Regions from separate parts of the Granulicella sibirica genome, predicted to be linked through region 3. Evidence: predicted binding sites of a transcription regulator. Region 3 holds the regulator's gene; each other region holds the start of a gene.

Region 1 (3,240 bases), on a different contig from region 3:
CGGCGCGGAGCAGGCAAGAGTGTCCATCGCGTGGTGCTCCGACATCCAGAAGCGGTTGTACCCGAGCGCATCCACACGTCTCGCAAGCGAGATCGAGTTCTGCAACGCATCCGCCGGAGTGCTTCCCGCAGGAACCGGCGCCTGATCCAACACTGACAACCGCAACCCCGTACCAAAGGTGTCCATACCCATCAGATGATCCAGGCAGGAAATAGACGCATGGCCAAAACAAGCCAGATCAGTCCTTCGAGCCCTCGTCCTTGCTCTTCTCCTGCGGCTTGATCGTGCTGCGGACGACCATGAACTTGTTCAGAAGATCGAACCAGAATGGCGCGCCGAGCGAAAGCGCGGCTCCGGTCAGAAGCCAGCCGATAAAGAGATACACCTTCTCCATGTTTCCGTCTGGCAGTTTGAAAAAGCCGCTTTTCCACCCAACCGGAAGTAAGGCAGCATTCGCCACGCTGTCGAACGCCTTCGCTGAGTTGGTCAGCTTGTTGTAGAGGGCCAAATCGCCAACTTCTTTGGAGTCAGGGCTCGTCGATGGATCGGTGTTCACCGTAGTCGCGCTGTAGGATGAAGCCGCGCTGACCATTGCCTGGCGAACATCACGATCGGTATAGAGCGCTCGGGCAACACGGATCGAATCGACATTGAAGGTGACGGCAAGGATGATGCCGATGCAGAGCAGGATTTTTTGCGTGTAGCGCTTGTACCAGCCGGACGCCCGGTCCATGCCGTCGTTGTACCAGCTTTCGAGATGCGTCTGGAAGCTCTCGAGGTCTAACTTGGCACTGACCGCAAGCGAAAACAGCGCCTCCCCTGCCTTATTCTCCTCGTACTTCCAGTAATGCTCGGCAAGAGAGTTCGCGATCTGCTTCATCGTCTCATCCCCGGTCGCCTTGTTTCGATTGAGGATATCGATCACGGCCAGAGCAAAGGTCCGGGCCGGAATGTAAGCAGGCAGAAGCATCGGATCGCTCACCACGGTCACCGGCTTATCCGGCTCAATCCCGATGAGGAATCGGAGCACCTTCCGTATCGCGTTTCCCAGAAGCTTCACCGATCCCGTCTTCTTCCCCGAATCCTTCTGCGGATCGGAATACAGTCCACGCACGAGGCCGTGATCGTAGATTGCATCCACCAGGTCCTTCCCCCAGATGGAGTCGCCCGACACCAGGCTGCGGATGCCACGTTCCAGGTTCGCCGCGCGGAGTTGCAGAAACGTCGAGATGATTTCCTGAACCACGGAGGCGATCAGGCTAAGCAGAAGATAGACAAACGACATTCCGATTGCGACGTCCAGAACGACCGACCCAAGCATTGACTCTCCTCGAAAACGACGTTTGACTCCATCCCATACGCGGACCGTTTGTATCGGCCCCCTTCCATCCTGTCAACACAATTCCCTTCCACCTTCGAGTTCTGAATTGCTTCACCTTTCCTTCGCTAAACTGAAAGCTGCGGACGCCATGATGAACACACAACAGAAACTCGAGATCCTGGCCGATGCGGCAAAGTACGATGCTTCTTGCGCATCGTCGGGAGCAAAGCGCAAAGCCACACCCGGCGGTCTCGGCAACTCCGACGGCGAAGGCATCTGCCACTCCTACACGCCGGACGGGCGATGCGTCTCGCTGCTCAAGATTCTGCTCACGAACTTCTGCACATACGATTGTGTGTTCTGCGTCAACCGCGTTTCATCGGACATCCAACGCGCACGGTTTACGCCGGAAGAGGTCGTGAACCTCACCCTGGACTTCTACAAGCGCAACTACATCGAAGGTCTCTTTCTCTCGTCCGGCATCATCCAGTCGCCGGACTACACAATGGAGCAGCTCATCCAGGTCGCCCGCACCCTCCGCCAGGTCCACAAGTTCGGCGGGTACATCCATCTAAAAACGATTCCCGGATGCGATGAACGCCTGATCGCCCAGGCCGGCCTTTACGCCGACCGCCTCTCAGCCAATATCGAGCTACCCACGCAAAGCGACCTGGTTCAGCTTGCGCCGGAAAAGAAATCCTCCGTCATCGAAACGACGATGAACCAGATCCACGTACGAAAACAGGAGTCGGACGAGGACCGAAAGAAATCTCCAAACCGAAAGCCAGCCTCCTTCGCTGCCGCGGGTCAATCCACCCAGATGGTCGTCGGGGCAACCTCGACCAGCGACCGGCAGATCCTCTCAACGGCCACCCATCTCTACGGGGAGTACAAGCTCAAGCGCATCTACTACACCGGCTTCTCCCCTTACCCGGAGGCAGACTCCCGTCTGCCGTTGAAGGCCACTCCACTCATCCGCGAGCACCGGCTCTATCAATCCGACTGGCTCATGCGCTTCTACGGCTTCGACGCCACGGAACTGACCACCGACGAGAACCCAAGCCTCTCGCTCACGGAGGATCCGAAGACCACATGGGCCCGCACCCATCCCGAATTCTTCCCCGTCGACGTGAACGCAGCCCCACGCGAAGCCATCTTGCGTGTCCCCGGCATCGGCTATCGCAACGTCGAGCGCATCCTCTCGATCCGCCGTTACCACCAGCTCGTCCTCGATGATCTTCGCAAGCTCAACGTCCGCGTGAAGCAGGCACTCCCCTACCTGATCACGCCGGACCACATCCCGACCGGTGCCGCGCCTAAAGAGGAGCCGGCGACGACCCAGATGGATCTCTTCGCGCCCGTCAGCGCCCTGACTGGGTCGATTTAGCGGCAACTCCTTCCGGCGCGCCCATCCCCAAATACCCTGAAACGAACCGGATTCCGCACGAAAACCACTACAACCGCCGATCCCCAATCACAGTAGAATGATCGCTACGCCGCATGCCCTCTGACATCAAACCCGAGATCGTGGACCTGATCGCCGACCCCGACGCGAGCCCGCGCGCGCTGTTTCACCCGCATGCCGCGAACCCGAATATCCGGGTCGAGCCCCTCGCCGTCGACTTCCTCCACACCCTCGCCGACGCCCTCAACGCCACGCTCGACCTCAACACGCTCATGCATCGCGTGGCCGATCTCGTCCGGTCGATCATCGACTACCGCATCTTCGCCATCCTCCTGCTCAACGACCGCACGCACGAGCTTTGGATGCGCTTCCAGGTGGGCCACACACCCGAGATCGAGCGCATGCGCGTGAAGGTCGGCCACGGCATCGTCGGCCAGACGGCGCTGAAGCGGCGTTCCTTTCGCATTGAGGACGTCACCACCGGCCCGCATACCGACCACTACATCAGCGCCAA
Region 2 (3,240 bases), on a different contig from region 3:
CGTTTGCGCCGATCTCTTACGCAGTGCTTTGTCATCGAAGACCGTTCTGCCTCCAATCGATGCCGAAATTGCGCGCTCGTGCGCAATCGCCGCACCGAAATCGGCAATGGGTTCCCGCTCTGCTTCTACGTGACGAGTCAATCGATCCAAACGCCGAAAGCCTTCCAGCTTTTCGGTGTGCCCGAGACGAGCTGCATCGAGTGAGCGCCGCAGCACGGTAAGCGACTCGTCGTAAATCTTGAGTGGCACCGGAAAGGGGTGCCCGTCTTTGCCGCCGTGAGCGAAGGAGAAGCGCGCCGGATCGGAGAAACGACTAGGCGCTCCGTGAACGACTTCTGCGATCAGAGCTAGAGACTGGAGCGTTCGGGGTCCGAGTCCTTCCACTAAGAGTACAGAGGCGAAGTCGCGTAGTTCCTGTTCATGTGCAACGGCCAGAACTGCTCCCAGGCGTTTCAAATCGAGGTCTTCCGCTCTAACGTCATGATGCGCGGGCATGACCAGCTTGCGAGCATCGTTTATTGCGGTCGTGATGGGACCTCTTGCAATGGTGAGCAACGCATCTTGTGCTTTGCCCGCGCGGGCATCGACTAAATTAAGAATCTCACCCTTAGGCTCGCCCACGATGGCTGTATGGGGCTCAGAGACAAAGTCGCGCACCGTGGCCGAGTGCCAGTGATAGCGCCGCGCCAGATGGTTCTCGGGATTCATTCCTTGCTGTACGACCGCCCATTCGCCCGATTTTGTAATCGCGAAGGAGTGGAGGTACAGCTGAAAGCCATCGGCTACGGCGTTGTTGTCAACGCGCGCGGTAAGCCGGCTGGTGCGGGCCAGCGCATCTCCGTCCAGCCCATTCCTCAGCGAGAACGCACGCAGCTCGTCCGGTGTACGAACCGAATGCCGTCCGCGGCCACCGCAGAACATCAAGCCAAGATCCGAGAAACGCGGGTTCAACCCACGCTTCAAGGCTCCCAGAACCGACGTCGTGATGCCGGAGGAGTGCCAGTCCATCCCCATTACCGCCCCATATGCCTGAAACCAAAAGGGATCACTCAATCGCGTGAGGAACACAGAGTGTCCGTAGTTCAGGATCACCTGCTCGGCAATGGCAGTACCCAGTTCTGTCATCCGATTGGCCAGCCATGAAGGGACCCGCCCGCCGTGGAGTGGGAGATCGGCTGTGCCGGAGCGTTTCATTGATTCTGATCACCTCATCTCCATATTCGCCCTTTATTCGCTTACAATCAACTTGTGGCAGATGTTTGTTCCGACCTCGATTTGACCTGAAAGGTTTCCAGGCTATGGCAGCGGAAGAGATCTCAGCCGAACGACATCAATCGAATCAGCCCACGGTCCGCAAAATCATTCATGTTGACATGGACGCCTTTTACGCCTCCGTGGAACAGCGGGATAATCCGGAGCTTCGTGGGAAGCCCGTCGCGGTTGCATGGAAGGGCAAGCGATCCGTCGTTTGCGCAGCGTCCTATGAAGCCAGGAAATTCGGGTTACGTTCTGCGATGCCGGCAGTGACTGCGGAGCGGATGTGTCCACACGCCATCTTCGTACCGCCAGACTTCACCCGATATAAAGCCGCTTCACAGGGCGCTCGCGAAATCTTTCAACGGCACACTGACCTGATCGAACCGTTATCGCTCGACGAAGCCTATCTCGACGTCACGGAGAACAAGCTGGGGTTGCCAAGCGCGACGCGTGTCGCGAAGATGATTCGCGAACAGATCCGTGAGGAACTGAATCTCACGGCGTCCGCGGGGGTGGCGCCAAACAAGTTTCTGGCAAAAATCGCATCGGATTGGAAAAAGCCGAATGGGCTCTTCGTCATTCAACCTCACGAGGCACAAGGCTTCTTGCTGTCGCTACCAGTAGGTCGCATCCCCGGCGTTGGACAGGTGACCGAAACACGCATGAAAACAATCGGGATTGCGACGGTTGGCGATATCGGCGCGATGGATATCTCCGCACTCAAACACCACTTCGGCCGGTACGGCCGTCGCCTACACGAACTCTCCCGCGGGATCGACCACAATCCTGTTGTGTCCAATCGGGCGAGCAAATCCATTTCGGCCGAGGACACGTTCGAGATCGATATCCCGCTGGCGGAGACTGAACCGCTAGTACGCAAACTTGCAGAAAAGGTCTGGGCCGCTTCACGCCAAAATGCCCGGATGGCGCGCACGGTAGTCCTCAAGCTGAAGACGAAGGAGTTCAACACGCTGACCCGGAGTCTCACCCCGCTCGTCATGCCGACTTCGCTTGCGGAGTTCACGGAGGTCGCCCTCTCGTTACGAGAACGAGTAGAACTCGGGTCAGGACAGCTTTTCCGTCTGGTTGGCGTCGGCTTGAGCAATTTACAAGAGGACCCAGAACCGACTTCGCTGCTCTTTGAAAGCAATGCGAGCGCCGAGGTTGAAGCCATTTTGGCATCCAACGACTAGATCATATGAACCGTAAGAAAACTACTTCCGCCCACCGCCAGCTTCGTGCTTCTTCAATTAAATTATCTAACGCCTATCACCATTTGGACGCCTTGCTTCACACGATGCGGTGTATCTCGCAGTATGAGGACATCCTGTGCGAACTCTCCCACGAAGCAAAGCGGGCAGGTGACCTGTCTCCGGCGATAAGCGAAGAGCTTCGCGGCATACTTGAAAAGATCCCGGTCCATGAATATGTGCTGGATCTCGAAGCCGTGAAGGGCGCCTTCGTCAAACCGAATAAGTCGAGAAGAGTCGGCTCGAGAAAGCCTGCTAAGTCTGCACCGGTTCGCAAGAGCCCCACTCCTGCCAAAAAGAAGTCCGGGAGGGCGTCATCGAGATAGCAAGCTGGAATGTCAACTCGATTCGCGCGCGTGCGGAACATGTCAAAACGTGGTTGGAGGCAAAGAAGCCGGACGTTCTTCTTCTTCAGGAGCTGAAAGGAACCGAGTTTCCTTCCGCCTGGTTCAAAGAGCAGGGATACGACTCGGTCTCCGTGACACAGAAGAGCTACAACGGCGTCGCGATCCTGTCTCGCAGCCCGATCGAGGTCGCCAGCACAACGCTGCTCGGTGACGAAGCAGACGGTCACGCCCGCTTTCTCGAAGTAGTGATTGCGAACATTCGCGTCGTCAACATCTACCTGCCGAACGGAAATCCAGTGGGTACGGCAAAGTTCGATTACAAGCTGTCCTGGATGGATCGTCTTAGGCAACAGATGAAACTTTGGTTGAAGAGCGATGTGCCGACC
Region 3 (3,240 bases):
GTTCTGGTGGATGGGTGGGTTGTCGGCGATCTCTTGCAGACGGTGATCGATGTCATTCGAACTTGAAAACCAGCCGCCATTGCTGGAGTGGATGTGGCCGGTGACGTGGACCTGGTTGTCGTTGCCGGGATGGATGTGAACGTAGCCGGAGCCGGTGGATACGGAGACGTTGGGTGCGTTGCCGGTGGGGACGGTGCGGTCGAAGTTGCGGTCTGCAGCGAAGGCGCTGGTGGAGGCCAGGGTTAGGGTCAGGGCGATGGTCTGGATTTTCATGATGCTCCTTCGTGCGGCCTCGATGTGTGATTCGTTGGATGCGTCGTGCTTTTCAGATTACTGCTGTTATTGCTGGAGGACGACGGGGTCGTCCTGCTTGAGGCCGGAGATGATCTCGGTGCGGGTGCCGTTGGAGAGGCCGGCGATGACGGGGAGCTTGCGGCGGCCGGTTTTCTCGTTGGGATCCGGGACTTCGATGGTGGCTTTGCGGTCCTTATCGTAGAGGACAGCCTGCTCGGGGACGGTGAGGACGCCCTTATGTTCTTCAAGGAGGATTTCCGCGTTCGCGGTCATGTTGGCCTTGAGTTCGCCGCCGGGGTTCTCGATGGAGATGCGAGTGTCGAAGGTGGTGACGTTGTCCTTTTCCACACCGAGCGGCGTGATCTGAGTGACGCGACCGAGGAAGGTGTGGTCACGGAAGCTTTCCACCTTGATGCGGGCCGGCTGGTTGAGGTAGATCTTGCCGATGCCGGCCTCGTCGACTTTGCCCTGAACGTAGACCTGGCTGGTGTCACCGACAGTCATGACGAGGGTAGCGGTCGAGCCGAGGACCAGGATGGAGCTGACGGCGTCGCCGACCTCCACGTCACGGGAGAGCACGGTGCCGTCCATGGGGGAGATGATGGTGGTGTAGCCGAGCTGCTCTTCGAGCTGCTTGAGGGAGGCCTGCGCCTGGGCGACCTGCGCCTGAGCCTGGCGGAGCTTGGCGATGTCGACCGTGATTTGTGCGAGGGCTTTGTCGCGGGTGTTGGCGGCGGAGAGGTACTTCTGCTGAGCGTCGTCCAGGGCCTGCTGGGAGACAACGCCGGCGGAGGACATCTCCCGGGCGCGATCGTAAGTGTGCTTGAACATCGGAAGGTCGGGGGCTTCGGCATTGACCCGGTCGAAGGTGATGGCTGCATCGGCGGCGTGGGCATTCGACTCAGCGGCGGCGAGCTGGGCCTTCTGGGCGGCGACCTGATCGAGTATCTCCTGCTGGTCGAGCTGGGCGAGCACCTGGCCCTTGGTGACGTGGGCGTTAACGTCGACGAAGAGCTTGGTTACGATGCCTGATGCCTTGGATTTGACCTCAACCTTGGTGACGGGCTGCACCTTGCCGGTCGCGACGACGGAGTGGGCAACGTCTCCGCGCTCGACCTTGGCGATCTGGGAGGGCTCGAGCTTGGTCTTGCTGCCGCGAGCGATGGCAGTGACCGCGAGGCCGCCTACGGCGACGACGACGACCGGAATCCAAATCCAGAGCTTCGAGCGCTTCTTGTTGTTCATGGTGCGTTTACCCCTTCGAGTGGCGACAAGGGGTGATACGCAGAGTATGGCCAGGCAGTTCCGTGAAAACTCAGGCGTACTTGCGGAGTACTCCGAGGACCTTGCCCTGGATGCTGACGCTGGCGGCGGGGGCGTAAATGGGGGCCATCTCATTGTTCGAGGGCTGGAGACGGATCATGCTGCCTTCACGATAGAAGCGCTTGAGGGTGGCGTCGGCACCGTCGATCAGAGCGACGATGATCTCACCTTCCCGTGCGGTGCGGGTGCGCTCGACGAGGACGTAGTCGCCGCTGACGATGTGTTCGTCGCGCATAGAGTCTCCACGGACCTCGAGGGCGAAGACTTCGCGGTTACCGATGATGTCGCCGAGGGAGATAGATTCGGCGGTTTCGATGGCTTCGACGGGTCGGCCCGCAGCGATGCGCCCGAGGAGCGGGAGGCGCTCAAAGCCTTTCTTGCTGGTGCGGGTGGGGAGGACGTCGATGGATCGGGAGCGGTTGTGGGCTCGCTGCAGGAGGCCCTTGTTCTGGAGGTTGGTGACGTGTTTATGCACGGTTGCGAGCGAGTTCAGGCCGAGGCCGGAAGCGATCTCCTCGTATGACGGGGAGTAGCCGTTCTTCTGGGTGAATCCGGAGAGAAAGTCGATGACCTCTTTTTGCCGCCGCGTGATCGCCATGCGAATGATTGTAGCGAATAAAAAGCGAACCAGAGAACTTTCTTGCGTTAGGCGGGACCAAAGTTGCATACAGGCCCGCAGCCCATTTTGGGATTGGCCGATCGTTGTTCTGTTTCGGTCCCTGGTTTATCGGAACCAAGGTAATCGTTCCTTGCTCTCTATCTGCCAGGGAGTAATCGTAATAACCAGATTGTATGGATGACCGAAGTCTTTCCGAATAGATTCTGATCTCCAAGGTGGAAGTCGCCTTTTGTCGTTGCCGGACGTTTCGATGGGCAGAGCGGGATACAGAGAAATGAGGCCAAGAAGTGAGACAGATGCGGGTACTTGTGGTCGAAGATGATGCTGCTTTGGGGCTGTTTCTGCAAAAGGGTCTTGCGATGGATGGGCATGAGGTGGCCCGGGTTGGAGATGGAGATGCGGCGCTCGAACACGTGGCATCCGAGAGGCCGGATTTGATGGTTCTGGACCTTGGGCTGCCGAAAAGAGATGGCATGGATGTGCTTCGAGGCATGCAGGGGTTGTATACGGCCATGGCGGTGATTGTGCTCACGGGGCGGGCGCAAGTGGAGGAGCGGGTTCAATGCCTGAACCTCGGGGCGGACGACCTGCTGATGAAGCCTTTCTCGCTGCACGAACTGACGGCTCGTTGCAGGGCTCTGCTGCGACGGAGAGAACAGTTTGCCGATCCGCTTCTGCGGTCCGGCGACCTTGTCTTGAATCGCATGGAGCGGAAGGTAACGAGGGCTGGGGCGGTGGTGGAGCTGACGACGAAGGAGTTTGCGCTGCTCGAATTTCTGATGCAACGGCAGGGCAGGTGTTGCGGACGGAGCGAGTTGCTGCGTGAGGTCTGGCAGATGTCTCCGGATGCGGGGACGAATGTGGTGGATGTGTATGTGAACTACTTGCGCAAGAAGCTTTCTGCAGCATGCCCGGCGCTCTCGGATGCGGCGACGGTGACGGTGATCGAGACGGTACGCGGTGAGGGGTACCAGATCGGGTCCGGAGTGGACCTCCGGCCCGGA

The links. Region 3 encodes LexA, which represses DNA repair genes until DNA is damaged. Its sites were predicted from a motif close to CANTTCGCTTTTTATTCGC; they were not measured.
Region 1: the regulator LexA is predicted to act here: its motif matches at 1,429-1,447, upstream of GRAN_RS00810 (putative DNA modification/repair radical SAM protein).
Region 2: the regulator LexA is predicted to act here: its motif matches at 1,217-1,235, upstream of dinB (DNA polymerase IV).

The regions. Positions count from the first base shown of each region.
Region 1 is NZ_RDSM01000001.1:200,671-203,910, forward strand. Features, by position in the region: gene GRAN_RS00800 (LLM class flavin-dependent oxidoreductase) at 1-186, opposite strand, end outside; gene GRAN_RS00805 (hypothetical protein) at 239-1,321, opposite strand; gene GRAN_RS00810 (putative DNA modification/repair radical SAM protein) at 1,470-2,708, shown strand; gene GRAN_RS00815 (SpoIIE family protein phosphatase) at 2,822-3,240, shown strand, end outside.
Region 2 is NZ_RDSM01000007.1:81,847-85,086, forward strand. Features, by position in the region: gene GRAN_RS24590 (DUF763 domain-containing protein) at 1-1,194, opposite strand, end outside; gene dinB (DNA polymerase IV) at 1,299-2,450, shown strand; gene GRAN_RS24600 (hypothetical protein) at 2,456-2,833, shown strand; gene xth (exodeoxyribonuclease III) at 2,830-3,240, shown strand, end outside.
Region 3 is NZ_RDSM01000002.1:1,322,692-1,325,931, reverse strand. Features, by position in the region: gene GRAN_RS16460 (DUF4097 family beta strand repeat-containing protein) at 1-273, opposite strand, end outside; gene GRAN_RS16455 (efflux RND transporter periplasmic adaptor subunit) at 340-1,539, opposite strand; gene lexA (transcriptional repressor LexA) at 1,610-2,215, opposite strand; gene GRAN_RS16445 (response regulator transcription factor) at 2,533-3,240, shown strand, end outside.